Regions from separate parts of the Streptomyces hypolithicus genome, predicted to be linked through region 1. Evidence: riboswitches for the same ligand, from Rfam matches in the RefSeq annotation. Region 1 holds a riboswitch; the other holds the start of a gene.

Evidence for each region. A riboswitch is a leader RNA that binds a small molecule or an ion and turns the genes downstream of it on or off. The one in region 1 is predicted to bind glycine.
Region 2: linked by a shared signal. The riboswitch ahead of gcvP (aminomethyl-transferring glycine dehydrogenase) and the one ahead of gcvT (glycine cleavage system aminomethyltransferase GcvT) in region 1 are both predicted to bind glycine.

The regions. Positions count from the first base shown of each region.
Region 1 is NZ_CM128811.1:1,462,647-1,477,565, forward strand. Features, by position in the region: gene ACU6WZ_RS06650 (ABC transporter permease) at 1-186, opposite strand, end outside; gene ACU6WZ_RS06655 (enhanced serine sensitivity protein SseB C-terminal domain-containing protein) at 679-1,482, opposite strand; gene ACU6WZ_RS06660 (enhanced serine sensitivity protein SseB) at 1,664-2,440, opposite strand; gene ACU6WZ_RS06665 (AAA family ATPase) at 2,582-3,295, opposite strand; glycine riboswitch at 3,540-3,643, shown strand; glycine riboswitch at 3,644-3,743, shown strand; gene gcvT (glycine cleavage system aminomethyltransferase GcvT) at 3,785-4,909, shown strand; gene gcvH (glycine cleavage system protein GcvH) at 4,998-5,378, shown strand; gene glyA (serine hydroxymethyltransferase) at 5,398-6,660, shown strand; gene ACU6WZ_RS06685 (L-serine ammonia-lyase) at 6,819-8,201, shown strand; gene ACU6WZ_RS06690 (cytochrome P450 family protein) at 8,632-9,810, shown strand; gene ACU6WZ_RS06695 (hypothetical protein) at 10,583-11,008, shown strand; gene ACU6WZ_RS06700 (hypothetical protein) at 11,154-11,300, shown strand; partial or broken gene ACU6WZ_RS06705 (ISAzo13-like element transposase-related protein) at 11,371-11,819, opposite strand; gene ACU6WZ_RS06710 (GntR family transcriptional regulator) at 12,028-12,747, opposite strand; gene ACU6WZ_RS06715 (ornithine cyclodeaminase family protein) at 12,789-13,730, opposite strand; gene ACU6WZ_RS06720 (proline racemase family protein) at 13,727-14,725, opposite strand.
Region 2 is NZ_CM128811.1:5,537,224-5,552,142, reverse strand. Features, by position in the region: gene ACU6WZ_RS26110 (glutamate-cysteine ligase family protein) at 1-59, opposite strand, end outside; gene istA (IS21 family transposase) at 393-1,934, shown strand; gene istB (IS21-like element helper ATPase IstB) at 1,981-2,757, shown strand; gene ACU6WZ_RS26095 (hypothetical protein) at 3,172-3,780, shown strand; gene ACU6WZ_RS26090 (DUF5999 family protein) at 4,100-4,297, shown strand; gene gcvP (aminomethyl-transferring glycine dehydrogenase) at 4,405-7,290, opposite strand; glycine riboswitch at 7,507-7,604, opposite strand; gene ACU6WZ_RS26080 (PRC-barrel domain-containing protein) at 7,721-8,089, shown strand; gene ACU6WZ_RS26075 (DNA polymerase IV) at 8,014-9,474, opposite strand; gene ACU6WZ_RS26070 (MerR family transcriptional regulator) at 9,559-10,242, opposite strand; gene ACU6WZ_RS26065 (bifunctional nuclease family protein) at 10,365-10,838, opposite strand; gene ftsR (transcriptional regulator FtsR) at 10,892-11,641, opposite strand; gene ACU6WZ_RS26055 (FHA domain-containing protein) at 11,659-12,615, opposite strand; gene ACU6WZ_RS26050 (DUF881 domain-containing protein) at 12,701-13,516, opposite strand; gene ACU6WZ_RS26045 (small basic family protein) at 13,522-13,854, opposite strand; gene ACU6WZ_RS26040 (DUF881 domain-containing protein) at 13,851-14,771, opposite strand; gene ACU6WZ_RS26035 (sugar phosphate nucleotidyltransferase) at 14,869-14,919, opposite strand, start outside.

The sequences.
Region 1 (14,919 bases):
GAAGATCGCGACCAGGATCAGGAGCACCACGACGACGCCGCCGGCCAGCGCCACCTTGTCGCGCTTGAGCCGCACCCAGGCGATCTCCCAGGGCGAACGGCCTTCGATGGCTTTCGCCGGAACATCGGCCGCGACGTCAACGGCGGCGGTCTCGGCCGCGCTCGTGTCGTGCAGTGGTGCCGTCATCGTGGTGGGGACCCCTCTCGGCTCGACCGACTGTGGTCGGCCCGCGCCCGCCGCTGTAGCGGCTTCTCTCATCGCAGGTGCAGGTGGTGCGGTAGATGCGCAAAGTGCAGAAGGTGCTGAACGTGGTGCAGGTGCTGAACGTGTGCAGGTGCTGCGGGTGCTCAAAAAATGAAGGTGCTCGGACAGCCGCGGTTGGCACGGGGAACGCGGTTCGTGGCGGTCGTACGCCGGACCGGCGTTCCTTGTTGCCGGAGTCTTCAATGAGCTCGCGATCACCCGCCAGACCTGGCGGGGAATGGATGCGCAACCGTGATGTGGCCTGTGGGCTTCCGTTATCCGAACATCTTGATCGGCTCAGCGGACCACAAGCAGCGTTATGCCGCAGACCGGACAAGCCAGCCAACGGCCGTCATGAACCGCCGAATTGGGCTATCGGCACATCTGCCGACGGGTCAGGCCGCGTCGGATCGGGTCAGGTCAGGTCAGGTCAGGTCAGTAGCCGCGGGGCGCCGGATAGCCGTAACCGCCGCCGGGTGCGGCGGTGGAGGGTGCCGCCGGTGCGTGGGCCTCACGGTCGTAGAACGGCCGGGCGTTGGCGCGCAGCCACATGGACACCGGGTCGTACTCGTCGGACATCGCGACGGTGGACACCGGCAGCCCGTCGGGGACCACCCCGATCGACTGCTGCATCATGGCCCGCACGGCGTCGACCGACTGGGGGCTGGTGTCGTACAGATCGAGCCCGACGGCGAGGTACGGCGCGCCGAGCGCCGGCTGCACCCACGCCCGGCGCAGCGCGCGGACCGCCGGCGTACGGTGGGCGTGCTGCGCCAGCCGGGCGTAGAACTGGGGGATCTCGACGGCCGGTTCGGACATGCGCAGCGGTCCGGCCGGCATCCGGTCGAGTCCGGTGGCGATACGCCGCAGATCGAGCCACGGAATGCCGACGCCGCCGCCGGGCGCGTGCGGGTTGAGCCAGATGCCCCAGCGGTCGGGAAACAGCGCCCGCGCGATGTCCTGCCCGGTCACCACGTCGTACGCCCGGCTCCAGCCGCTGGCTGCGAGCTCCTGGGCGGAGGTCACGCACGGGGCGTAGCCGAGGCCGTCGACCTCCATGTTTCCGTACTGCGCGTCGGGGGATCCCGCCTGGCCGTGCCAGAGCAGCATCCAGACGTGGCCGCCGGCCGGGTCGGCGATGGCGCGCAGAAGCGCCTCGTACGCGTCGAAGCGCCCGGGCGTCACCTGGCGCAGCATGTGCTCGACCTGCCCGGCCGCGGCGGTGCCTGACGCGCTCACCCTGGGTTCCGCCCCTCTTCGATCCACGTGCCGGCCCAACCGGCCGGCCCGACCAACCGCCCCCGTGTGGCGAGGTCATCAAACCAGCTTAGACCGGCCGCACTGACACCGTCCTGACGCACACGTCAGGAGTCTGCGCGCTTGGCTGCGCGCTTCGCTGCGCGCGGCCGGTCGGCGCGGGTCAGGCGTGGCGCGTGTAGAACGGCCGTACCCTCTCCAGCATCCAGTCGGCGACCGGGTCCTGGGCGACGTCCAGCAGGACGAGGTTGACCGGCCAGGGCACCTGGACCCGGCCGAGGGCGCGGCCCAGCGCGTCCATCGGGGCGTTGCGGTCGGCGCCCTCCCAGGACGAGAGCTGTACGCCGACGAACAGCGTCGGGGACTCCCCCTCGATGCTCGCGAGCGCCCGCCGGGCGCTCGCCACCACCCGGCTCTCCTCGAACTCCCCCGCTGCGGCAGCGAGGAAGTCGACCGGCTCCTCCTGCCAGTCCGGCTCGAAGAGCCGCACCCGGCCTCCGCTCGCCGGCCCGTCCAGCGGCGTACGGCCGGCCCGGCACAACTCCGCGACGGCGGGCGGCGGCAGCGGCGCACCGACCGCGCCGTCCGGGTTCACGGCGATGCCGAGTTGCGGGGGCAGGCCGCGGGCGAAGTCCCGGGCGGGCGCCACTGTGAAGGACATGTGCGGCCCGGCGCACTGGCGGAGCTGCTGCTCGGAGCTGTACACGGGGACGTACGCCGCGCCGTGGATCTCGACGGTGGGCAGGTCGAGGCTCCGCGACTGGGGGCCGCCGCCGGAGGGCAGCGGCACCCACACCTGGCTGCGTCCCAGCACCTCGACGATGCGGCCGCCGGCGGCCGGGTTGCCGACGGAGGCGGCGAGCACCTCTTCGAGTTCGTTGCCGGGCCAGCCGTTGCCGCCGTGCGGGTGGCCAGGCCCGGGGAATTCTGGGTAATCCACGGGCCCGACCCTAGCGCTGTGCCCCACACCCCGGGGCTGCGCCCCCACACCCCCGGGGCTCCGCCCCGGACCCCGCTCCTCAATCGCCGGAGAGGCTGGCATTTTCCGGACCCGACCGGAAACCTCAGCCCAATCCCCGCGCTACGTCGAAAAGCCGATCGCCGCAAGCGCGCCGGCCGCGTCCCGGTCCAGCAGCACCGCCGCCCCGCACCCCACCGGCAGGACCCCCCGCTCCGCGTCCCGTACGAGCCGCCCCACCGCCCGCCGGTGCCGGGCGAAGGCGTACCCCGAGACCCCGCGTCCCCGCTCCTGCTGCCCAGCCCTGGCCACCTCCGGCGGCACGTCGAGCAGGACCAGGTGCAGCGCGGCCCCACGGCGCCTGGCGTCGCGGGCGAGCCAGTGCCGGACCCAGGCGAGCGTTCCGCAGTCGTGGACGACGACGCTCTCGCCGGAGCGCAGCGCCCTGCGCAGCCCGGCGTAGTGCGCGGCCCGTACGAGAGGCCGGTAGAGGGCGTACGGCAGCAGCCCCGGCATCCGCGCCGCCCACCGCTCCCGCACGTCCTGCGAGTCGATGCGCCGCACGCCCGCCGCCCCGGCCGTACGCCGGATCAGGGTGCTCTTGCCGCTGCCCGGCAGTCCGGACACGACGACCAGGTCCCCGGCCGCGAAGGCCAGGCTCCGCGGCCCGCGCCCCGCACACCCGCGCAGATCCCGCACCACCGGCGCGGCGACGCGCCCGGCGGCCTTGCCGACCGGCGCCTCCCCGGCCGGTACGCACTGCTGCGCCGCCACCGCTCCGTGCGCCGCGCCCGCGCCCGCGGTCGCCGCGTACACACCGGGCTGTTGCACCGTCATCGCTCTCCCCCTGTCGGGTGTCCCCCACCCTTTGCCCGGCCCTTTCCCACGAAGTGTAAAGAAAAGGTAATGCGCCACAAGCTGTTTGTGGATCTCTCCGGCCCTCCTCCGACCTGCCTCCGACCTGCCTCCGACCCTCCTCCGGCCTGACCCCAACCTTCCTCCCGCCCGCCGCCCACCGCCCCGCCGCCCGCCGCCCGCCGACGCGTGCAATGATGTGCGCGCCAACTGCATACCGGCCGCTTGAATCCGCGCGGGAGAGTCCGGAGCACAGCACCATGTGCCCCAGGACGCCGAAGGAGCAAGTTCCTCCCTTGAATCTCTCAGGCCCCGTACCGCGCGGGCGAGGCAGATCTGAAAAGCGGGCCGCTTCGTCGCGGCTCCACCCAAGGTGCAAGCCGGGACTCTCCCGGTGAACCTCTCAGGTTCCGATGACAGATGGGGAGGATTGTCCTCGCCCGTCTTGCCCTGCGCCCTGGGAGCACACCTATGAGCAATGTCCCCCGTCTCACCGCCCTCGATGCGCTGCATCGCTCGCTGGGCGCGACCATGACCGACTTCGCGGGCTGGGACATGCCGCTGCGCTATGCCAGCGAGCGCGACGAGCACAACGCCGTACGCACCCACGCGGGCCTCTTCGACCTCTCCCACATGGGTGAGATCACCGTCACAGGGCCGCAGGCCGTCGCTCTCCTGAACTACGCGCTGGTCGGCAACATCGGCACGGTCGGCCTCGGCCGCGCCCGCTACACCATGATCTGCCAGGAGGACGGCGGAATCCTGGACGACCTGATCGTCTACCGCCTGGACGACACCGAGGCCCCCGAATATCTGGTCGTCGCCAACGCCGGCAACGCCCAGACCGTGCTCGACGCGATCACCGCGCGCGCCGCGGGTTTCGACGCCGTCGTACGGGACGACCGTGACGCGTACGCCCTGATCGCCGTCCAGGGCCCCGAGTCCCCCGGCATCCTGAAGTCCGTCACCGACGCCGACCTCGACGGCCTGAAGTACTACGCGGGCCTGCCCGGCACCGTCGCCGGCGTCCCCGCGCTCATCGCCCGTACCGGCTACACCGGCGAGGACGGCTTCGAGCTCTTCGTCGCCCCTGCCGACGCCGAGACGCTCTGGCAGGCGCTGACGGAGGCCGGCAAGGATGTCGGCCTGGTCCCCGCCGGTCTGTCCTGCCGCGACACGCTGCGCCTGGAGGCGGGCATGCCGCTGTACGGGCACGAGCTGACCACCGCGCTGACACCGTTCGACGCGGGCCTCGGCCGGGTCGTGAAGTTCGAGAAGGACGGCGACTTCGTCGGCCGCGCCGCCCTGGAGGCCGCCGCCGGGCGCGCCGAGAACGCCCCGCCCCGCAAGCTGGTCGGCCTGGTCGCCGAGGGCCGCCGTGTCCCCCGCGCCGGTTTCCCCGTAGTGGCGGACGGCAAGGTGATCGGTGAGGTCACGTCCGGCGCCCCGTCCCCCACCCTCGGCAAGCCGATCGCCATGGCGTACGTCGACGCCGCGCACGCGGCGCCCGGCACGGCGGGTGTGGGCGTCGACATCCGCGGTACGCATGAGCCGTACGAGGTCGTCGCGCTGCCGTTCTACAAGCGCCAGAAGTGACGCCCCGCACACCTCGTACCCGTACACCTGGCACTCGTACACCTTCCCCGTTCACCAGCACTCCCCCGCGTACAGGAGAATTCAGGTCATGAGCAACCCCCAGCAGCTGCGTTACAGCAAGGAGCACGAGTGGCTGTCGACCGCCGAGGACGGCGTCGCGACGGTCGGCATCACGGAGTTCGCGGCCAGCGCGCTCGGTGACATCGTCTACGCCCAGCTCCCGGAGGTCGGCGACACGGTGACCGCGGGCGAGACCTGTGGGGAGCTGGAGTCGACCAAGTCGGTCAGCGACCTGTACTCCCCCGTGACGGGTGAGGTCACCGAGTCCAACCAGAACGTCGTGGACGACCCCGCGCTGGTGAACTCCGCCCCCTTCGAGGGCGGCTGGCTCTTCAAGGTGCGCGTCTCGGAGGAGCCGGCCGACCTGCTCTCCAACGACGAGTACATCGCCCTTACCTCCGGCAACTGAGACCTCGAACGGGACCGTGATGACGCTTCTCAACACTCCCCTGCATGAGCTCGACCCGGACGTCGCCGCCGCCGTCGACGCCGAGCTGCTCCGCCAGCAGTCCACCCTCGAAATGATCGCCTCGGAGAACTTCGCTCCGGTCGCGGTCATGGAGGCCCAGGGCTCCGTCCTCACCAACAAGTACGCCGAGGGTTACCCGGGCCGCCGCTACTACGGCGGCTGCGAGCACGTCGACGTCGTCGAGCAGATCGCGATCGACCGAGTGAAGGCGCTCTTCGGCGCCGAGCACGCGAACGTGCAGCCGCACTCGGGTGCGCAGGCCAACGCCGCCGCGATGTTCGCGCTGCTGAAGCCCGGCGACACGATCATGGGTCTGAACCTCGCGCACGGCGGACACCTGACCCACGGTATGAAGATCAACTTCTCCGGCAAGCTCTACAACGTGGTCCCGTACCACGTCGACGAGGAGTCGGGCGAGGTCGACATGGCCGAGGTGGAGCGCCTCGCCAAGGAGTCGCAGCCGAAGCTGATCATCGCGGGCTGGTCGGCGTACCCGCGTCAGCTGGACTTCGCCGCCTTCCGCAAGATCGCGGACGAGGTCGGCGCGTACCTCATGGTCGACATGGCGCACTTCGCCGGCCTGGTCGCGGCAGGCCTGCACCCCAACCCGGTGCCGCACGCCCATGTCGTCACCACGACCACGCACAAGACCCTCGGCGGTCCGCGCGGCGGAATCATCCTCTCCACCGCCGAACTCGCCAAGAAGATCAACTCGGCGGTCTTCCCCGGTCAGCAGGGCGGCCCGCTGGAGCACGTGATCGCCGCGAAGGCGGTCTCCTTCAAGGTGGCCGCCTCCGACGACTTCAAGGAGCGCCAGCAGCGCACCCTGGACGGCGCCCGCATCCTGGCCGAGCGCCTGGTGCAGCCGGATGTCACCGAGCACGGCGTGTCCGTCCTCACCGGCGGCACGGACGTCCACCTGGTCCTCGTCGACCTGCGAAACTCCGAGCTCGACGGCCAGCAGGCCGAGGACCGGCTGCACCAGCTCGGCATCACGGTCAACCGCAACGCCATCCCGAACGACCCGCGGCCGCCGATGGTCACCTCGGGCCTGCGGATCGGTACTCCGGCCCTGGCCACCCGCGGTTTCCAGACCGAGGACTTCACGGAGGTCGCGGACATCATCGCCGAGGCCCTGAAGCCGTCGTTCGACGCCGATGGCCTGTCCGCCCGGGTCACGGCCCTGGCCGGCAAGCACCCGCTCTACCCTGGCCTGAAGTAGTTTCGTACGAAACAGGCTGAACAGCTGAACAGCTGAACAACGGGGCGCCGCGCACACTGGACAGTGAGTGCGGCGCCCCGGCCCTTGTACCGCCTTGGTTTTCTGCACCACCCCGGCAGGCAGACAACGGCGTCTACCAACCCCTTAGGAGTTACCCCGTGGCCATCTCGGTCTTCGACCTGTTCTCGATCGGCATCGGCCCGTCCAGCTCCCACACGGTCGGTCCCATGCGCGCCGCCCGCCTCTTCGTGGGCCGCCTCAAGAACGACGGCCTGATGGCCCACACCACGGCGATACGGGCCGAACTATTCGGCTCGCTGGGCGCGACCGGCCACGGCCACGGCACCCCGAAGGCCGTCATCCTCGGCCTGGCGGGCCACTCCCCCAAGACCGTCGACGTCGAGACGGCCGACGCCGAGGTGGAGCGCATCCGCACGAGCGGACGCCTCAATTTGCTGGGCGCGCACGAGATCGATTTCGACGAGCCGACCCAGCTGATCCTGCACCGCCGCCGCTCCCTGCCGTACCACGCGAACGGCATGACCCTCTTCGCGTACGACGAGGCGGGCGCCCCTCTCCTGGAAAAGACCTACTACTCGGTCGGCGGCGGCTTCGTCGTCGACGAGGACGCCGTCGGTGAGGACCGCATCAAGCTCGACGACACGGTACTCAAGTACCCCTTCCGCACCGGCGACGAGCTGCTGCGCCTGTCACGCGAGACCGGTCTGTCGATTTCCTCGCTCATGCTGGAGAACGAACTGTCCTGGCGTACCGAGACGGAGATCCGCGAGGGCCTGCTGGAGATCTGGGGCGTCATGCAGGCCTGTGTGGCGCGCGGCATGTCCCGCGAGGGCATCCTCCCCGGCGGCCTCAAGGTCCGCCGCCGCGCCGCCCACACCGCCCGCCAGCTGCGCGCCGAGGGCGACGCGACGGCGCACGCGATGGAGTGGGTGACGCTCTACGCGATGGCGGTCAACGAGGAGAACGCGGCGGGCGGCCGCGTCGTCACCGCCCCGACCAACGGCGCGGCGGGCATCATCCCTGCGGTCCTGCACTTCTACACGAACTTCGTCGCGGCGAAGTACTCGGAGAGCGAAAAGCAGGACGGCGTCGTGCGCTTCCTGCTCGCGGCGGGCGCGATCGGCATGCTCTTCAAGGAGAACGCCTCCATCTCCGGCGCCGAGGTCGGCTGCCAGGGCGAGGTCGGCTCCGCATGCTCGATGGCGGCCGGCGCACTCGCCGAGGTACTGGGCGGCACCCCGGAGCAGGTCGAGAACGCGGCCGAGATCGGCATGGAACACAACCTGGGCCTGACCTGCGACCCGGTAGGCGGCCTCGTCCAGATTCCGTGCATCGAGCGCAACGGCATGGCGGCGGTCAAGGCCGTCACGGCGGCGAAGATGGCGATGCGCGGGGACGGCATCCACAAGGTGTCCCTGGACAAGGTCATCAAGACCATGAAGGAGACCGGCGCCGACATGAAGGTCAAGTACAAGGAGACGGCGCGGGGCGGGCTCGCGGTCAACGTCATCGAGTGCTGAGGGGACCGGCCCTGACCAGCGCGTTCCCCTTTCAGCGCTGTCAGGGCCTTCCCTGCTCAGGCCGCGAAAAGTCTCTGGAATCTTTCTCAGACAGATATGAAAGTCCTTGAAAAGTCCCTGGGATGTCCCAGGGGCGCCTCGCTCTTGGGGGCTGGGACGCGGCGGCTTCCGGGGTGACCAGGCGTCCACGACGTCACCTCAAGACGTGGCGTGCGGTCGGTGCACGTCGTCAGGAGTGAGAGCTACGCATTACGAGACCGTGAGCATTCGTGCTGCGCCGACGAGGTTGCCCTGCCGTCGGCGGAGGCCGCCTCCCGCAAGGACCTCCGCGCGGACACGGAGTGGCTCCCCCTGGTGGCCGACGCCTACGCCAACCGTGTTGGGCGTGTCGCCGACGACGGCCAGCCAGAACCAGTTGGAGCCTGAGAGCATGACCGACCCGACTCAGGATCCCCGCTTCCTCCAGGACCCCTATCCCGCTTACGCGGCCATGCGGTCCACGTGTCCGGTGCAGTCCGTGCCCGCCGGCTCCGGTGGGCACCCCAGCTACCTGGTCACCGGCTACGCGGAAGCCAGGGAAGCCCTCGGCGACGCTCGGCTCTCGAAGGACACGGCCGCCTTCTCCGCGGGCAAGGGGTCACGGCGTCGCCTGCACCCTGCGGTGGCTCACAACATGCTGGCCAGCGACCCGCCCCAGCACACCCGGCTGCGCAGGCTGGTGACCAAGGCGTTCACGACAGGGGCCGTCACGGAGCTGCGTCCGTTCATCGCCCGGGTCACCGACGAGCTGCTGGATCAGTGGCCCGTCGGCGAGCGGTTCGACTTCGTGGGCGGCCTGGCGGTACCGCTGCCGGTCATCGTGATCTGCGAGCTGCTCGGAGTTCCGGAGGGAGAACGGTCCGATGTCCAGCGCTGGTCCGGAGAGCTGTTCGCGGCGGGAAAGCCGGACGTCATCGACGCGGCCTCGCATTCGATGGCCGACTACATGACGGGCCTCATCGCAGCCAAGCGCCTGGAGCCCGGTAGCTCTCTTCTTGACCGGCTCATCTCGGCTCGCGACGAAGACGATCATCTGAGCGAGGAGGAGCTGGTCTCTCTGGCGGTGCTGCTGCTCGTGGCCGGACACGAGACCACCACCAACTTCCTCGGCAACGCGGCCCTGGCGCTGCTCCAGCGCCCGACCGAGCTGGATCGCCTTCGGGAGAATCCGGACGACGTCCCTGCCGTGCTGGACGAGCTGCTTCGGTTCGATTCCCCCGTCAGTACAGCTACCTTCCGGTTCACCACGGAAGCCGTCACGCTCGGCGGTACGGATATCCCGGCCGGTGTTCCGGTGCTGGTCGCTCTTGGAGCAGCCAATCGAGACCCGGAGCGGTTCCCGTCGCCGGACCTCCTCGACTTGGACCGGGACGCCGCTGCTCATCTCAGCTTCGGCCACGGCATCCACCGCTGTGTCGGCGCTCCCCTGGCCAAGGCCGAGGCGGAAATCGCCCTACGAGCGGTACTGATTCGGTTTCCCGGAATCCGGCTTGCCGCACCGTCTGATCGATTGGAGTGGCGGCGCACCCGTCTCGTCCGCGGGCTCGCATCGCTTCCCGTCCTGGTGTAGCCGCTCGGTGAAGCGCCCTCGTGTTCAGGGAGCACGCGTGGGCAGCCGCCGAGGCCGCCGACGAGTCCGAGGCGCGCGCCCTCGCCCAGGCGCAGGGTCGAGATCCTGTCCGAACGCACCCAAGGACCCGGCCTGCGCTCGCTGCGGTACCGGCTCGACGGCGGGGCCGAGACCACGGTCGCCGCCGCCGGGTCCGCCACCACCGTGCGCCTGACCGTCGCCGACGAAGGCAGCCACCGGCTGGACGTCGTCGCGGTCGACTAGGCGGGCAACGCGTCCGCGCCGACCGCGTACACCTTCCACGTGGGCACGGCGGGCCTGGTCTCTCCGCTGCCCGGCGAGGAGGCTGGTCACCGGGTGCCGCTCGCGGCCGCCGGACCCGGCGACCTGACCGGGGCCACCTTCCAGTACCGCCGCACCGACGCCGACGCCTGGTCCGACATCCCGGCCGCCGAGGTGAAGATGGCCTCGGGCGCGTCCGTGACCTGGGCCCGCGGCCGTCACCGGCGGCGCCCTGTCCGGCCTGGTGTGGGACACGGGCCGGCTCACCGCCGACGGCGACGTGCAGCTGAGGGTCCGCTTCGAGGGCGACGACGACCCCGCGCCGTCGGAACCGGTGACATTCGTCCTCAACCGGGTCGACGTGCTCACCGAGCCGGTGGCCCTGGAACGACGACCGGGACTGTTCGGACTCCACCGACTGGGACTGCGAGATGATCTTCACCGACATCAAACTGGCCGAGGATGCGCTCCCCGGCCTGGTGAAGACGTGGTGAGCCGGCGTTCCATGGCCGCCGGCGCCGCCGCCACCGCCCTGTGGGCCCTGAGCGCCTGCGGCAGCACCCCCGAGCCGTGCCGGCTGGTCGACGTCGTCCCCCGGCTCGGGGTGGTCTGGCAGGCGAAGGCGCTGCCGTACGGCGCGGATTCCACCTACCGCCTGTGCGCGGGGAAGCTCTGCGAGAGCGGGACCCCGCAGGTGTACCGCGAGCAGGTGCGCGTCACGCTGCCCCTGCCGGAGGGCTACGACGAGCGGCGCCCGGCGGTACGCCTGGAGTTGTCGGGCCCGCGGGACGCGCCGGAGCTGGTGGCCACCGGCACCGTCACCTTGCGTCCGGTGCGGGAGGGCTGTGACCAGGCTCTGACGGGCAGCCTGCGGCTCACCGCCGACGGCGCGCTGGAGGAGCCCGAGCGCTCCTGACGGAGCCGGGAACGACGGGAGCGGAAAGGGGACGGGTCCCCGGCCGGATGAGGCCGGGGGCCCGAGGACCCGCCGCACCCTGACGTGCCGGACCACCCGGCCTACCAGCAGATACTCACCGCCCTCACCGACGCCGGGCCAGCCGATGCGGGCCCGCGACCTGTGCCAGGCCCTCGACCTGCCGATCCTCCCGAAGAACACCGAAGGCATCCGGTCGAAGCTGAAACGCCTGGTCACACGGGGCATCCTCACCGAACCCGAACCCGGCCTGTTCACCCCGCCCCGCACCTGACCACCAGCCCACCCCGCCTACCGGGGCTCCTCACCCAACCCCAACCACGAAACCGGCATTACCTCGCGTACCGGACTCTGAAGCCTTCCTCCCGCAGCAGATCCCCGACTGTGTCCGCGCTCACCTTGTGTCCCTGGCGGGTGAACTCGGCCGTGAGCTTCCTGGTCGACTTCGTCGTCCAGCGCAACGGCGACATCGGATCCCCACGCATATCCGGCTCAACCAGTGCGAGCAGCTCCGACCGCAGCCCCGGATCAATATCCGCGGCTTTCTTCCGCCCGCCGCCAGGCCGGCGCACCCGTCCCAGCGGTTCCTCGCCGGCTTCCAACTCGCCCATGCCCTTACGCACCGTCGCCTCGCTGACCCCGGCCGCCCGTGCGACCGCCCGGATCCCGCCATGGCCCAGGATCCGGGCCTCGGCTCCCATCAACAGCCGCCGCTGCCGCTCGTCCAGATGCGGGAACAACACCCCTCGAACTTCACCGCGAGTTGACCACGAACCTCGTCACTGATGCGCATACCACACCAACGAGCCGAATCACGGGAAGCAACAGGTTGATTCTCTGCGAGCCTTACGCCCTCCCCCGCGATAGCGCGCGGGGGAGGGCGTAAGCCGTCCAGGGGGCACTTCCCAGTGGTAGCTGGGGGAGCTCGAGGACCGGGGGCCGGGGCGGAGCCCCGGTTACGGGAAGGGGCGGGGTGGGGGAAAAGCCCCGCAGGGCAACGCCTACGCGCCGCCGAGCTTCCGCTTCAACACCTTCTCGACCTTGGTCGGCTGGTCCTCCTGGCCCACGGCCCACAAGGACCGGACGTGGCCAAGGTGACGCGCCATGCACGCCTCCGCCCCCTCCGCATTGCCGGAGATCATCAGGTCAAGCAGCTCAATGTGCTCCTCGGCCGACGAAACAAGCTCGCCCCGCTCGTCCAACCGCGTCAACCCGTACAGACGAGACCGCTTCCGCAGGTCACCCACCGCCTCCACGAGCCGCTCGTTCCCGGCCAGCCCGAGCAGCGTGAGGTGGAACCGGCGGTCGGCCTCCAGGTAGCCGATCAGGTCGTGCTGACGGGCCGCGGCGACGATCTCCTCGGCGACCGGCCGCAGTTGCTCCAACTGCTCGGGCGTCGCCGTGCGGGCGACCCGGCCGACGGTCGGGACCTCGATGAGGGCCCGGATCTCCGTGTACTGGTCGAGGTCGCGCTCGTTCATCTCGGTGACTCGGAAGCCCTTGTTGCGGACCGGCTCCACCAGGCCCTCGCGGGCCAGGTCGAGCATGGCCTCGCGGACCGGGGTGGCGGAGATCCCGAAGTCGGCGGCGAGGGCCGGGGCGGAGTAGACGACTCCGGGGCGCAGTTCGCCGGCGATCAGCGCGGCACGCAGGGCGTGGCCGACCTGGTCACGCAGCCGCTCCTGTGCTGTGATCAGGTTGCGCTGCTTCAGGTCACCCATCACTGTTCCTCCGTCATCGCGCGGAGCACCAGCGTACAATGTCACGTTGCTTTCGCGGCCCGGAAGATCTCCGCAGCCACCGCGAGGTCCTGCCAGGCCATGCCGACGCCCTTGAAGAACCGGGGCCGCCCCGGCTCGGGCAGCAGCCGCCCCGTGACGAGGTCGGCGAGCGTCCCGGCGATGTCCGACAGCCGGTACGCGCCCTCGGCGACCGGGACCAGGAGGTCCCCGGCCTCGCGCTCGGCGGCCGCGCGGGCCTCCACGACGACGGTCGACCGGGTGACGAGCGCGGTGTCCGTCTCCCGGGCGTCCGGCTCGTGCGAGCCGACCGCGATCACCACCGCGTGATCGGAAACCGACCGCCCGTCGAAGAGCGGGGTACGGGCCGTGGTGCAGCAGATCACGAGGTCCGCCCCGGCCACCGCCTCAGGCCCGCCGACCCGCGCGTCCAGACCGAGGGTGCGGGCGTGGGCCGCCAGCGCCTCGGCCGGTTCCGGCCTGCGGCCGACCACCGTCAGCCGCTCCAGGGGGCGTTCGGCAAGGGCCGCGTCCAGGTGCCCGTACGCCTGCGGGCCGGTCCCGAACAGTACGAGGTGCGCGGCGTCCGGGGCCGCCAGCCGCCGGATCGCGACGGCGGACACCGCCGGGGTGCGCAGCACGGTGAGGGCGGGCCCGTCGAGCAGGGCGACGGGCATCAGCGTCGCGCCGTCCAGCAGGAGATAGCTGCCGGTGATGCGCGGCAGGCTGCGCCCCGGATTGGCCGGGGCCACCCCGGCGATCTTCGCTCCGGCGAAGTCCTCGTACGCGGCGGGCATCAGCAGCAACTCACCGGCGGCCACCGGGATGTTGCTGCGCGGCGGAGCGGTCTCGGGGTCCAGACCGGCCCGGAGGACCGCTTCCACGGCATCGGCCGCGTCGGCGGGGCCCAGCAGCCGGGCGATGTCGTCGGCGTCGAGGTGGAGCAGTGTCCCGGGCAGCGTCACAGCAGAAATCCCGTTCCCAGGGCGTCGTACGGATCGAGGAGGAAGCGGTGTTCCCCGGTGCGGTGTGCCGGGCCGGTGACCTCGGTGATGACGCCCTGCGGGTGATCGCCCGCCAGCCGGCCAAGGAAAACGGTACCGGCCACGGACTCGTGGCGCAGAGTGTCGCCGGGCCCCAGGAGGCCGTCGGCGGCCAGCAGGGCGAGCCGGGCGGAGGTGCCGGAGCCGCAGGGGGAACGGTCGACCTGGCCGTCGGCGAAGACGGTGATGTTGCGCTGGGCGGGCCCTGCGGAGGTGCGGGGCTGCTCCTCGTGGAGGATCACGCCGTAGACGCCGGACAGGCGGGGGTCGTACGGGTGCCGGGTGGCGGGCTCGTCGGCGAGGGCGGCCTGGATCTGCCGCCCGGCGGCCACCAGGCCGGGAAGGTCCTCGGGGATCACGGCCAGGCCGAGCTGTCCGGCGGCCACCGAGGCGTAGGCGCCGGAGTGCACGATGTCGGCCTCGACCGTGCCGAACCGGGTGCTGACGGAGACCTTGCGGGCGGCGATCCGGGCGGGGACGTTACGGAAGGTGACCGCGCTGGTGCGGCCTTCCACGCGGTGGACGGTGGCGGTGACCTGGCCCGACGGGACGTCGATCCGGACCTGCGCGGTGCCGTCGTCGGGGGCCGGGACCAGTCCGCTGTCGACGGCCCAGGCGCCTAGCGCCATCGTGCCGTGGCCGCAGGCGGTGGAGTAGCCGTCCTTGTGCCAGAGCAGGACGCCGAGGTGCGCCTCGGCATCGTCGGGCGGCACGAGGAAGCCGCCGTACATCCCCGCGTGCCCGCGCGGTTCCTGGACGACCAGGCGGCGGATCCGGTCGAGCGCCGCCCCGCCCCGGCCGAGCGCGATCGCCCGGCGCTCGGCGACGGAGTCGCCGGGTATCGGCGGCAGCCCGCCGGTGACAATCCGGAAGGGCTCCCCGGCGGAGTGGTAGTCGGTGGTCGCGATGGTGATCACTAGGGTCCTCCGGCGGATCGGCCTCCCCCGGTCCTCGTTTCAGCCTGTCCGGCGTTTGAGGACGAACGGGGTCTGAGGGCTTGCCCCCGGGAAGGGGCGGGGTGGGGGAAAGCCCCGCAGGGCACCCCGGCTTGCGACCTCACCCACGATTGTCAGCGGCGTCGCGGCCAATCGTGGGTGAAGTCGTTAGGGCT
Region 2 (14,919 bases), 4.1 Mb from region 1:
TGCCGGTACCTCTGGCGATCGGACAGATCGAAGCCGCCTGCCACGACCTTCTCCCCCATCGGAGCATCCCTCCTCGAGTGGGCTGCCCACCGGGTGGGGCCCTTACGTCACGGTCGATGATGCCCAGACAGACTGATCAGTAACGTCCCACAGCGATCGGGTAAGGAGTACGCTCGCTGCACTGCTCCAGCGGCACATTTGTGAGCGATCACGAAATTCCCCAGGTGAGGCGGGTTCCGCGTCACGTAATTCCCCACCCCCGCGGTCACGTAATTCCCCATGGGGACGACGGACGCAGCGGGTAGTGGTCCTGGCCGTCGAGATGACGGACGCTTCCTCGATCAGTGGTTCGAGGTCGAGGGAAGCGCACGATGGCAAGGAGAACGTTCAACGTGGTCGATGTGACCGAGATCTATGTCCACTGGTACGCGGGCCGCTCCAAGAGCGAGCTGGCCGCGTCGCTGGGACTGGACCGCAAGACGATCAGGAAGTACCTGGCCCCGGCGGAGGCCGCCGGGATGGCCCCGGGCGGGGCGGCGATGGCCGCGGAGGACTGGGCCTCTCTGATCAAGGGCTGGTTCCCCGAGCTCGCCGATGCCCGGTTGCGGCAGGTGACCTGGCCCGAGATCGACAAGCACCGTGATTACATCAAGAGCCTGCTGGGGACGGTGACCGTCGCCACGATCCACCAACGGCTGCGGGACGAGAACGAGTTGGTGGTTTCGGTGTCGTCGCTTCGGCGGTGGATATCGGCGACGCTGCCCGAGGAGACCCGTCGCTCTCAGGTCACGGTCCTGCGCGACGAGATCGAGCCGGGGCTGGAGGCTCAGATCGACTACGGCTTCCTTGGCCAGTGGATCAACCCGCGGAGCGGGAAGCGGCACCGGATCTGGGCGTTCGTGATGGTGCTGCCGTGCTCGCGGCACATGTTCGTCCGCCCGGTGATCCACCTGGACCAGCACTCCTGGACCGAATCCCACGTCGAAGCCTTCAGATTCTTCGGCGGCGTCCCGCAGCGGCTGGTGCCCGACAACCTGAAGACCGGGGTGGACAAGCCCGACCTCTACGACCCTAAAATCAACAAAGCGTATGCCGAACTCGCGGCCCATTACGGTGCGTTGGTAGATCCAGCCCGCGCTCTGAAGCCAAAAGATAAACCGCGCGTCGAGCGCCCTATGCCCTATATACGTGATTCCTGGTGGCGGGGCCGGGAGTTCTTCTCGCTCGAGCAGATGCAGGCCGAGGCCATCCGGTGGTGCACCGAAGTCGCCGGTCAGCGGCAGTGCCGCCCGCTGGGCGGGGCCGCCCCGGCCTCGGTTTTCGAGGCCGTCGAGGCGTCCACGCTGCTGCCGCTGCCGAAGACCCCGTTCGTGCTCGCGAAGTGGTCGACGGCCACCGTCGGCCCGGACATTCACATCAAGGCCGGCCGCACCCTCTACTCGGTGCCGTGGAAACTGATGGGCAAGCGGGTCGACGTCCGCTCGACCGCGACCTTCGTGCAGGTCTTCCACGACGGCGAACTGGTCAAGACCCACGGGGCACTTGAGCAGGGCAAGCGCACCCATGCCAGCGACTACCCGCCGGAGAAGATCGCTTTCCACATGCGGACCCCGACCTGGTGCCGGACCCAGTCCGCGCAGGTCGGCACGGCCTGCCGCGAGGTGGTCGATGGGCTGCTGGAGGTCAACGCGCTCTATCGGCTCCGCGCCGCCCAGGGGATCCTCGGCCTGCGCAAGAAGTACGGCGAGGGCAGGCTGGAGGCCGCCTGCGCCAAGGCGACCCTGGTCGGCGACCCGTCCTATCGCACGATCAAGGGCATCCTCGTCGCCGGCACCGAGACCGAGCCGGCCCCCGAATCCTCCGGCGATGGCGGAGCCGCCGCCTTCCTGCACGGACCTCAGCGGCTCTTCGCGACCGCGACACCCCCGACATGACGAACGACGACCGTGATGACCACCGTCACGAAGAAGGAGTGGCGTGATGAGCATCATGGACACCGCCCTGCGGGACGCGCTTCGCGCGCTGAAGCTCTCGGGCATGCTGGAAACTCTCGACGCCCGCCTCTCGCAGGCCCACGGCGGCGAGCTCGGCCACCTGGAGTTCCTCCAGATCCTCTGCCAGGACGAGATCACCCGCCGGGAGACCGTCGCCTTCCAACGGCGCCTGACCCGGGCGAAGTTCGAGCAGCAGGTCACCTTGGAGGAGTTCGACTTCGCGGCCTCCCCGAAGATACCCGCGGCCCAGGTCCGCGACCTTGCGGCACTGCGCTGGCTGCACACCGGCGAGTCCGTAATTTTGTTCGGGCCGGTCGGCGTTGGGAAGACACACGTCGCCCAGGCACTCGGACATATGGCGATCCGCCAGGGCGCCAACGTCCGCTTCGCCAAGACCAGCCGGGTTCTGGCCGACCTGGCCGGCGGCCACGCGGACCGCACCTGGGACCGCCGACTGCGCGAACTGGTACGGCCCGACGTGCTCATCCTGGACGACTTCGCGATGCGCCAGCTGACCGCGGCCCAGGCCGACGACCTCTACGAGCTGGTCTCCGAGCGGCAGGGCCGGTCGCTGATCCTGACCAGCAACAGGGCGCCGAGCGACTGGTATCCGCTCTTCCCCAACCCCGTCGTCGCCGAGTCCCTCCTGGACCGGCTCATCAACACCAGCCATCAGGTGATCATGAACGGTCCCAGCTACCGCCCCAACAAGCGGCCCCGCGCAGGCGTCACCGACAAGACAAACAAGCCCTCGATCAAGTAGACATGGACGAGGCCAGGACCTGGGGAATTACGTGACGCTGAGCCCGGGGAATTACGTGATCGTCCACACATTCACTCGGCATGCGGCAGAATGCAGATACCACCGGCCCCCTAGTGAAAAAGGCCGACGAGATTCAGCCTACCGCGCGCGTCGGAACTTGCGAGGCCACGATGCCTGCAGCCTCGCTGAATGGGGAGATTCTCCGCAGGAGAAAGACCTGATTCCGCCTTGCCTGTAATGCCGGCGACGGCTAGCCGAAACATCGCGTGAACGCGTGTCGTATAAACTCTGCAAACGAGGCAGAGAGTCGGCGCCCGGCCATCGTTCCCCGGCCCCCCTCTGACCCCGCACGCAGACAGCGCCGTCCGCACCACCCACGCATCAACGTGTCTCCGAAGTGAGAGGCGACCCACCATGCCGCTGCTTGTTTCCCCGGCTCCCGCGCCCGCCCTGCGCAGCGTCCTCGCGGCACTGGGGTCCCCCACTGCCGTACGAGAGGCCCGTCCCCCGGCCCTCCGTGCGGCCCAGGGACCCCTCAGCCCCGAACTCCCGCTCCCCATCCACGTACTGGACCGGATCATCCCGTCGGGCCGGCCCCCGCGCACCCGCCTGACCGGCTGGCGCTTCCTGATCCGCAGCGGCGAGGACACCGTGGCTGCCGCCGACACCATGCTCACGCCCGACGGCTGGACTTTCTCCCACTTCTGCGAGGGGCCGTACGTCACCTCCAGCGAACGCGCGCTCCGACAGGCCGAGGCGATGACCGCGTGCTATCAGCCTCGTCTGCTCTCCGTGCCGGAGCTCTACATGCTCACCCTGTGGCTGCACCGCGGCCCCGAAACCGACACCGCCCCGGCGGATGCCGACGTCATGCCCCTCCCGACCGACCTGCTGGTGCCCCTGGCGCCGGCCCCGCCCGGGATCGCCTCCCACCTCCCGCACCGGGTGGCGGATCTGCTGCCCGTCCTGACGCACCGGCTCACCCCCCGGACCGCCCCACCCCTCCTCAGCCAGCCCGCCTGACAACTGCGGAGAGAATGCTCTGCGGCGCCCCCTGCGCGCCGCCCCTGTGCCCCGTGCCCGCCCCGGTCACGGGGCACAGCGCCCCCATCCGGACTAGTCCGTACCGGTCACATCGAACCACCCGAAGGGACACCCCAGTTGAGCTGAACCGTCCGCACGGGTGACACGTCTTTAATCAGTAAGGAGAGCTGCCGTGAAATCCCTGCGGATTGACGCCCGTAGGGCAACACTGGGACCAGACCGATTGATACGGGGGGCGGTCATGAACACCGCATCGAGCCGCAGGACACTCAACACACCGCAGCGAAAGAACCCTTCCATGTGCCAGCACCAGCCAGCCTGCCCGTCCGCCCAATCCGCCGATCGGGAGGCCGCCCATCTCGTGGCGCACCACCCGGAGCAGGGCTGGAGCCTGCTGTGCAACGGAGTTGTCGTCTTCGAGGACACCGGTGAGCTGCTGCCGGACGGGCGCATCATCGCCCCGCACCGCCCGGTGGCCGTGGCCACGGCCGCCTGAGCCGATACGCAGACACGCAGACACGAAAAGGGGCCGGCCCGGAGGAATCCTCCGAACCGGCCCCGACGCTTGTCCGCGTCGCCTGACGCCGCAGCGTCCTTCGCAGGTCAGTTGTCGTACGCGTCCAGCGGCGGGCACGAGCAGACGAGGTTACGGTCACCGAACGCACCGTCGATCCGGCGCACCGGCGGCCAGTACTTGTCCGCGGCCGAGACTCCGGCCGGGAACACCGCCTCCTCGCGGCTGTACGCGTGCTCCCACGCACCACCGAGCGCGGCCGCCGTGTGCGGCGCGTTGCGCAGCGGGTTGTCGTCCGCAGGCCACTCGCCCGAGGCGACCCGCTCGATCTCACCGCGAATGGCGATCATGGTGTCGCAGAAGCGGTCGATCTCGGCGAGGTCCTCGCTCTCCGTCGGCTCGATCATCAGCGTCCCGGCGACCGGGAACGACATGGTGGGCGCGTGGAAGCCGTAGTCGATGAGGCGCTTGGCGATGTCGTCCACGCTGACGCCGGTCGACTTCGCCAGCGGCCGCAGATCGACGATGGCCTCGTGCGCCACCAGCCCGTTCGGACCGGTGTAGAGCACGGGGTAGTGCGGCTCCAGGCGCTTGGCGATGTAGTTCGCCGCGAGGACCGCGACCTGCGTCGCCCGCTTGAGCCCCTCGCCGCCCATCAGGCGTACGTACGCCCACGAGATCGGCAGGATGCCCGCTGAGCCCCACGGCGCGGCCGAGATCGGCCCGACGCCCGTCTCGGGGCCGGCCGACGGCTGGAGCGGGTGGTTGGGCAGGTACGGCGCGAGGTGCGCCCGTACACCGACGGGGCCGACGCCGGGGCCGCCGCCGCCGTGCGGGATGCAGAAGGTCTTGTGCAGGTTCAGGTGGGAGACGTCGCCGCCGAACTTGCCCGGCTTCGCCAGACCCACCAGGGCGTTCAGGTTCGCGCCGTCGACGTAGACCTGGCCTCCGGCCTCGTGCACCGTCGCGCAGATGTCCGCGACGTGTTCCTCGAACACACCGTGCGTGGAGGGGTAGGTGATCATCAGCACCGACAACTCGTCGCGGTGCTGCTCGATCTTGGCGTGCAGGTCCTCGACGTCGACCTCGCCGTCCTCACGGGTCTTGACGACGACGACCTTCATGCCGGCCATGACGGCGCTCGCCGCGTTCGTGCCGTGCGCCGACGACGGGATCAGGCACACCGTGCGCTGCGTGTCGCCGTTGGCGCGGTGGTAGGCCCGTACGGCCAGCAGGCCCGCGAGCTCGCCCTGCGAACCGGCGTTGGGCTGGATCGACACGGCGTCGTAGCCGGTGACCTCGGCGAGGCGCTCCTCCAGCTCGTGGATGAGCGTCAGGTACCCGTGCGCCTGATCGACCGGCGCGAAGGGGTGCACGGCGCCGAACTCCGGCCAGGTGACCGGCTCCATCTCCGTGGTCGCGTTCAGCTTCATCGTGCAGGAGCCGAGCGGGATCATGCCGCGGTCCAGCGCGTAGTCACGGTCGGCGAGTTTGCGCAGGTAGCGCAGCATCGCCGTCTCCGAGCGGTGCTGGTGGAAGACCGGGTGCGTGAGGTAGTCGTCGGTGCGCAGCAGGCCCTCGGGCAGCGCCTCGCCCACCGATGCGTCCAGCGCCTCGATGTCGGCCTCGACGCCGAAGGCGGCCCATACGGCGGCGACCTGTGCGCGGGCTGTCGTCTCGTCGCAGGCGACGGAGACATGGTCGGCGTCGGTCAGACGCAGGTTGACACCGCCCTCACGGGCGGCGGCGACGACCGCGGCCGCCCGGCCCGGGGCCCGTACCGTCAGCGTGTCGAAGTACGCGTCGTGCACGACCTCGGCGCCGCCGGCCCGCAGGCCGGCGGCGAGCAGCGTCGCGTACCTGTGCGTTCGGCGGGCGATGCCGCGCAGCCCGTCCGGGCCGTGGTAGACGGCGTACATCCCGGCCATCACGGCAAGCAGCACCTGCGCGGTGCAGATGTTGCTGGTGGCCTTCTCGCGGCGGATGTGCTGCTCACGCGTCTGCAACGCCAGCCGGTATGCCTTGTCGCCGTCCGCGTCGACCGAGACACCGACGAGCCGCCCGGGCAGGCTGCGCGCGAACTTCTCGCGTACGGCCATGAACCCGGCGTGCGGACCGCCGAACCCCATCGGCACACCGAAACGCTGGGTGGTGCCCACCGCGATGTCCGCGCCCAGCTCGCCGGGCGAGGTCAGCAGGGTCAGGGCCAGCAGGTCGGCGGCCACGGTGACGACCGCTCCGAGCTCGTGCGCCTGCTCCACGACGGGCTTGATGTCGCGCACCGCACCCGAGGCGCCCGGGTACTGGAGCAGCACACCGAAGACGCCACGCTCGGCCGCCTCGGCCGGGATGCCCTGCGACAGGTCGGCGACAACGACCTCGACCCCGGTGGGCTCGGCACGGGTCTCGATGACCGCGACGGTCTGCGGGAGGGTGTCGGAGTCGATCAGGAATACGCCGTTCTTGACCTTGCCGACACGGCGTGAGAGTGCCATCGCCTCGGCGGCGGCGGTGCTCTCGTCCAGCAGCGAGGCGCCCGAGGTCGGCAGTCCGGTCAGCTCGGCGACCATGGTCTGGAAGTTGAGCAGCGCCTCGAGGCGGCCCTGCGAGATCTCCGGCTGGTAGGGCGTGTACGCCGTGTACCAGGCCGGGTTCTCCATGACATTGCGCAGGATCACCGGCGGCGTGAAGGTTCCGTAGTAACCGAGGCCGATCATCGGGGCGAGCACCTGGTTGCGGTCGGCGAGGGTGCGGAGTTCGGCCAGCACCTCGGCCTCCGTGCGGGCGTCCGGCAGGCTGAGCGCCTCGGCGCTTTTGATGACGTCGGGCACCGCGGCCGCGGTCAGCTCGTCGAGCGAGCCGTAACCGACCTGGGCAAGCATCTTGGCCTGAGCCTCGGCATCGGGCCCGATGTGGCGCTGTTCGAAGGGGATGCCACGCTCAAGCTGTTCGAGCGGAATGCGGTTTGCGGTCATCTGCGGAAGGCCTCCTGGTCTGACACGACCTGCGAGGGGCACCACGGCACGGGTGCCCGGACGGCCTCCCCCTCTGTCATCTCAACCTGAGAGCTTCACCGGAAGACCGTCGGGGGTCGTTCCGGCTTTCACCGTCGGTGAGGAAGGGACCCGCGGCGGACTGTGGCCTTTCCCAGCACCTGTCCGTGCGACGCCCGCCCTGCTTTCCAGAGTGACCTCAACCGTGCGGTACGGGGGCCTGAGAGATTCCGGGGAGGATTTGCTCCTTCGGCGCCCCCGGCATGTTCACCGGAGGACTCTCCCGCACGGGGTCAGCAGCCATGAGCCAGCCTACCAGCGAGCCCCGCCGCCGTTCCCTCGAGTGGCCGAGGCCACAGATGTGCACTTTCGTAGTCTGTACGGGGAGCAGCTGCGATCAGTTGGAGGGACCGTGCAGACCGACATCGATCCGCGCAGCCTGATCGGCCGCAAGGCGTTCGACCGCAAGGGCACCAAGATCGGCACAGTGGACGAGGTGTACCTCGACGACGCCACTGGAGTACCCGAGTGGGCAGCCGTACGCACCGGCCTCTTCAGCCGGGACGCCTTCGTTCCCCTGGAGCCCAGCGAGGTCGTGAACGACACTCTGCGGGTCCCCTACGAGCGGGCACTGATCAGGGACGCCCCCGACTTCGGGGTCGGCCGCCATCTCTCCCCCGAGCAGGAACTCCAGCTCTACCACCACTACGGGCTCGATGTCTCCGCACCTCCTGTCCCCGACCGCGACTTCGGCAGGCTGGCCGGCGAGGATTCCGGCTGATCCGCGGCGCCGGCCACCAGCGGAAGTGGATCCGACGGCGCCAGATCCGGGTCGTCCACTGTGAACGTCCGGACGCGCCCGGGCGCCGACGTCGGCTCCTCGAAGCGCACCGTCACCCGCCCGACGCCGCTGCCCTGCACCCACCCCGCCCCGTACTCCGCATGGCACACGTCCTGCCCGGCCCGCCACCGGCGCTCCGGCGGCGGGCCGGGCGCCGCCGCTCCCACTGCCTCCTGGTGCCCGACCGGCCGGGCCGCCCCGGCGTCCTCCGCCGCCCCGGCCTCGTCACGGGCCTGGGCCGACGCGCGCTCACCGGCGGCCTGGGCGAAGAGGTCTTCCTGGGTGAAATCCGCGAGCCCGCTGACGCCCACACCCAGCAGCCGCACACCGCCCGTGGTGTCCACCGACTCCAGGAGGCGTCCGACTGCCTCCCGCACCACAGCGGGGTCGTCGGTGGGCCCGCGCAGCGTCTCGGAGCGGGTGAGGGTGGAGAAGTCGTATCTGCGTACCTTCAGGACCACCGTCCTGCCGGAGCGGCGGGCAGCCCGCAACCGCTGCACGCACCGGTCCGACAGCCGCCCGACCTCGGCCCTGACCCGGACCCTGTCGTGCAGGTCCACCTCGAAGGTGTCCTCGACGGACACCGACTTCGCATCCCGTTCAGCCACCACGGGCCGGTCGTCGTAACCGACCGCCATCCGGTGCAGCGAGAGGCCGTGTGCCTTGCCCAGCAGCCGTATCAGCTCGTCCTCGCCCGCCTCCGCCAGATCGGCGACTGTCGCCATGCCGGCCCGCCGCAGGTGCTCGCCGGTGGCGGGTCCCACTCCGGGCAGGGTACGGACCGGCAGGGGCCCCAGGAGCTCCCGCTCGGTCCCCGGCTCGATGAGCACCAGGCCGTCGGGCTTGGCCTGCTCAGAGGCGATCTTCGCGAGCATCTTGGAGCCCGCGAGCCCGACCGAACCGGTGAGCCCGGTGACCGCCCGGATATCCGCCCGCAGCAGCTCTCCGGCCCGACGGGCCGAGGCCGAGTCGTCCGCCACACCACCCGCCTCCAGGTCGACGAAGGCCTCGTCCAGACTCAGCGGCTCCACCAAGGGAGACAACCGGGCGAGCAGCTCCATGACCTGTTCGCTCACCGACCGGTAGAGCGCGAAGCGAGGCATCAGATACGCCGCGTTGGGACACAATCGCCGGGCCTGCGCCACCGGCATGGCGGAGTGCACCCCGAAAACCCTGGCCTCGTACGAAGCGGTGGCAACGACTCCCCGGGTGCCGATTCCGCCGACCACCACCGGTTTCCCGCGCAGGCTCGGCTTCGACGCCTGCTCCGCGGCTGCGTAGAAGGCATCCATGTCCAGATGCAGGATGGTCGGTTCGGCTCTCACACCACCGATGCTGCCGCACACCACTGACAATCGGCGCCCGGCACGGTGCCGCCGTCGCCGCAGGGCTCAGACGGGGCCTTGTCGTCAGACTGCTTTGTTGCGGCGTCGTGCGAGTTCGTCGGTGGGATTTCGCCCGATCAGGGTCTCGCCGGTGTCGATGCGCTCGCCGTGCAGCTGCGACAGCGCGCTCTCCACGTCCTGCCACACCACGCCCACCGCGATCCCGAAGACGCCCTGGCCGCCCTGGAGCAGTTCGACCACCTCGTTCGGCGACGAGCACTCGTAGACCGTGGCGCCGTCGCTCATGAGCGTCATGCGCTCCAGGTCCTGGAAACCGCGGGCCCGAAGATGCTGGACGGCGGCGCGAATGTTCTGCAGCCCGACACCAGTGTCCAGGAAACGCTTGACGATCTTGAGTACGACCACGTCGCGGAAGCTGTAGAGACGCTGCAGGCCCGAACCGTTGGCCGACCGTACGCTCGGCTCGACCAGCCCCGTCCGCGCCCAGTAGTCGAGCTGCCGGTAGGTGATTCCGGCCGCCGCGCACGCCGTGGGCCCCCGGTAGCCGACGCTCTCACCGCTCCCGTCGCTCTCACCGCGTTCGGACTCCGTAGTCCCGCCCATGGCCGACGTCACGCTCTGCCGCCCCACCCGGGGGTCGGCCGCGCTGCCGTAAAGCGGATACGGCCCACCCGCCGCCGTACCGTCGCCGCTGCTTCTCACGCCGACCTCCGTCCTTGACCTGCCCTGTCGACGGTAGGCAGTCACCCGGGGTGCGTCAACGATCGCCACACTCGGCACGCCGAGTGATAATCACCCTGAGAGTGGTTTTGCGTGCCCCACTTCGGGGAAACCGTGCCCGAATGCGCGGATACTGACCGGCGCACAGCTCACTGGCTGTTGGTCCCGAAGTCCTCGGGCGAGATCTGGTCGAGGAACTCGCGGAACTTCTCCACCTCGTCCTCCTGCTCGTCGGGAATCGCGATCCCCGCATCGTCCAGCACACCGTCGCTGCCGTAGATCGGCGTTCCGGTGCGCAGGGCCAGCGCTATGGCATCCGACGGCCTCGCACTCACTTCGACTCCACTGGCGAAGACCAGTTCGGCGTAGAAGACCCCTTCCCGAAGGTCGGTGATGCGCACTTCGGTGAGCTCCTGGCCGACCGCTTCCAGAACATCCTTGAAGAGGTCATGGGTCAGCGGCCTGGCAGGAGCCATGCCCTGCTGGGCGAAGGCGATGGCAGTCGCCTCGCCCGGCCCGATCCAGATGGGGAGGTACCGATCGCCTCCCACTTCACGCAGGAGCACGATCGGCTGGTTGGAGGGCATTTCCACCCGGACACCTACGACGTCGAGCTCGTTCACACAGCAACCCTAGGACGTGGCTGGCAGGTTTGGGTAGTCGGGCTCCTCCAAGCTCAGTGCAGCCGCACACCCAGTGCAGTCTGAATGAGGACCGAATGGAGCCTTACGGACAGTTCGGCCAGCTCCTTGGCAGTGGCTTCCGCATGGGCTCTGGTCTGCGGGTTCCGGTGCCGGCGCAGCGGAGCAACCACCTGCTCGACCAGGCCCGCCTCGCGGTCTGCGGCGGCTTTCACTCCGCGCAGATGCCTCGGCTCCAGGCCGAACCTGCCGAATTCGGCCACCAGCCCGGCCACCGTGACCGCATCGGCGTCGTACCCGCCCTCCGGGAGGGAGACGATCAGGCCGTACGACTCCCACTCGCCGAGCTCCTCCTCGCTCACTCCGGCGGCCGCCAGAAGCTCCGAGCGGCCGATCCGAGCGGCGGTCGGCCGCTCGGCCCCGCTCGCCGGCGCACCGCCTTCGCGTGGTTCGCCCGTTCCGCCGCCGACCGGCAGTGGCGGCGCCTGCTCGCCGCGCTCCAACGCGTCGAGATGGTCGCGAATGACCTTGAGGGGAAGATAGTGATCGCGCTGCATACGCAGCACCTGGGCCAGTCTCTCGACGTCGAGGGGACTGAACTTGCGGTATCCGGACGGCGTCCGCTGCGGCTCGACGAGCCCCTCGCTCTCCAGAAAACGGATCTTGGAGATGGTGACTTCGGGGAACTCGTCCCGCAGCCGATTCAGCACGGTGCCAATGCTCACCAGCCGGTCGGCCTCGGTGGCGGCGCCGTCTGTGGCACCGCCCATCGATGTTCGCAGCATGGACCTTCCCGTAAGGGTCAGATGGCCCGCTGGCTCGCGTAGAAGACCAGTCGGTACTTACCGATCTGCACCTCGTCGCCGTTCGAGAGCGCCAGCGCGTCGATGCGCTCACGGTTGACGTAGGTGCCGTTGAGGCTGCCGACGTCCGAGACGGTGAACCCGCCGTCGGCGCCCCGGCGGAACTCAACATGCCGCCTCGACACAGTCACGTCGTCGAGAAAAATGTCGCTCTGCGGGTGCCTTCCGGCCGTGGTCAGCTCGCCGTCCAGCAGGAAGCGACTGCCCGAGTTCGGACCACGCCGCACGACGAGGAGGGCCGCACCCAGCGGAAGGGCGTCGACGGCCGCCTGCGCCTCCGGCGACAGCGAGGGAGCAGCGGTCTGGCCCGTCGCCTCGGCTTCGTACGCCTCCAGCCCGGAGATCGAGATGGTCGACGTCGTCTCCGAAGGACGTTCGGCCGCTGCGCCACCCCTCAGCGGCGCCCCGCAGTTCGAGCAGAAACGGCTGTCCTCGGCGTTGCGGTGACCGCACCGCGTACAAACCGGCAAGGCGGACATGGACGGACCCTCCTGCCGCGGCTGCCCCCCTGGGGCCTGGGACGCGTACGGATCGGCGGCAAACCCTCCACCCGTACCTGAGGTTGACGACTCCCCGAAACCTATGCGTCCGGGACCCGCAGGGTCAACGGACGACGCGCCCTGACCGCCCGGAATGTCGCCGCCGGGACCGGCGACCTCGTCCCGGAAGAGCGGGCGCTCCCCGCCCTGCTCGTCAGCATCTCCACCACGCGGAGCGCGGTGGCGCGCGGTGCCGTGTGCACCGTCCTCGCGTGCGCTCTTGCCGAACAACTTCGCAAACAACTTCACGGGCGATTCCCCTTGACTGAAACAGACCCGCCCGTGGGGCAGGACGAACCCTGAATGAACACACCTGCCGAACCGGACATCTTCACAACGTCCGTATGCACCCAACAGTTTCCACCACGCACCACGCCATTGGTGCGCCGACCCCCCGCAACCTCATGCCCCAGTCCCGACGCTCCCATACGCCTTGGCCACACTACGGTGACGACCGAGAGTAGTCAGGCCGCTCCGCCGGTCGCAAGGCATCCACGACGATCTTCTCCGACCGGGCCACGGTGGTGACGGCCTGCTCCTCTTCAAGTGTCTGCACCACACCGCCGGGGATGTTGAGAGCGGGTTCAAGATCCTGCGGGTTGCCGATCACCTCAAAGCGGTACGGCGCCGAGATCTTGCCCCCGTCCACCTCTATCCCGCCGTCTCCCTCGGAGAAATAGCTGTCCGCGACCACCCGGACATCATTGATCTGGATGGCCTCGGCGCCGGCTGCCCGGAGCTCCTGGATGGCGTCCAGCAGCATGTCGGCCTCCACCAAGGACTGCGAGTCCGCGATGGTCAGTGTGATCCCCGGCCCCTGTGCCGCCACCGTTCCCGCTAGGACGCCGAGCTGTCTCTCCTTCTCGAGAGTCTGCTTACGAGCCTCTTCGGCCTGGTCCGAGCTGTTCTCCAGCTCCGTCTTCTGGTCGTCGAGCTTCTGCTTCTCGTCTTCGAGCCGCTGCGTCCGGTCGTCCAGCTCGTCGAGGATGCGCACCAGGTCCTCCTGGCGGGCGCCCCGCAGCGCGCTGTCGTCACTGTTCGACCTGACCTGGATGGCGAGCCCCAGCCCGAGTACGAATAGCAGGAGCGCCACGATGAGCTGCGCCCGGGTGGCCCGCGGCGGCCAGAGCCCTGCGATCAGGCGCTGACGGCCCGTCGCCGCTCTTTGCGGAACCGGTTCCTGAGCGGCCGGTTTCTGAGCCTGCGTCTCTTCTTCGTCGCGGCGGGCTTCGCGTCCGGCGTTGTCCTCTGTACTCATCTGCCTCACGCCCGGAACACGTGACGGCGGATCGCCGCGGCGTTGGAGAAGATACGGATGCCGAACACCACGACCACACCGGTCGACAGCTGCGCGCCGACACCCAACTTGTCACCCAGGAACACGATCAGTGCAGCCACGACGACATTGGAAAGGAACGAGACGACAAAGACCTTGTCGACGAAAATCCCGTCGAGCATGGCCCGAAGGCCACCGAAGACGGCGTCCAGCGCCGCGACCACGGCAATGGGCAGATACGGCTCGACCACCGCCGGTACCTCGGGCCGGACCAACAGCCCGACCACGACTCCCACGACGAGGCCCAGTACGGCGATCACGATGTGCCCTTCCCTGTGTTGGCCGCACCTGTCCCGGTGCCCCCGGCCAGCGGCTCTGCGGTTCGTACGATCAGGCTCGGCGCGGCAGGAAGCCGTACGTCGTCCTGCGCGGAGATGTTGCTTCTGATGCCGTAGTTCTCGCTCAGCACATGCAGGTACTGGCCGTCGGCGCTGTCCTGGAAGTCGGTGCTCAGCCGCTGCCCGTCCCCCACCGCCAGCACCGTGTAAGGCGGCGCGAGGGGCCTGTTGTCGACGAGTATGGCGTCACCCGCTGCGCGGATCGCCGACAGGGAGGTCAGCCGCTGTCCGTTGATGGCCACAGCCTCGGCGCCCGAGGCCCACAGGCCGTTGACGATGCGTTGCATGTCCCGGTCCCGCAGCCGACCCGTGTCGGCGAAACTGCTGCTCTCCCGCGGCCCGCCGCCACCCTCGTCAGCTTCCTTGGCATCGTCCACAACGAGCTTCACACCTCGCCCGTGCACCGGCGTCGCGCCCGACAGCAGAGCCACCAGCCCGCCCCGGTCCCCGCCGTACTGTTGCAGCGCTTCGCGCTGGCGCTCCGCCACATCGGCCCGGAGCTCCTCCACGGTCCGCTCCAGCTTGTCGGCTGCGGAAGTCTCCGCGTCGACCCGATCGATGAGTTCTTCGCGCTCCTTGGCGATCACCGGCGCCGCTATCCGCGCCTCAGCCGCACCGACGGTCACCACCAGCGCCGCCAGGACCAGGCCGGCAGCCAGCCCGAGCTTCGCCCGCAGCGTCCGCGGCATTCCCGCGCTGCCGTCGGCCTTCGCACGGGCTGTCGCCTCGGCGTACCCGTCGTCGAGACTGTGGTCCATCACGTTCGTCAGCAGCGACATCGACGCGTCGGGGCGCGGAGAGGGAGTGGACCTGCTCCGATCAGGGGACTGCTGCGACATGCCGCACATCGTCGCACGTCGCAGCGGCTACCGCCGAATGGCCCCACCGGAACGCCGGACGAAGCGTTCGTACCCCGTCCGGCGTTCCGTTCACACGTCAGTGACCTGCGCTGTCCACGACCGCCGACCACTCGTCGAGGAGCGCCTG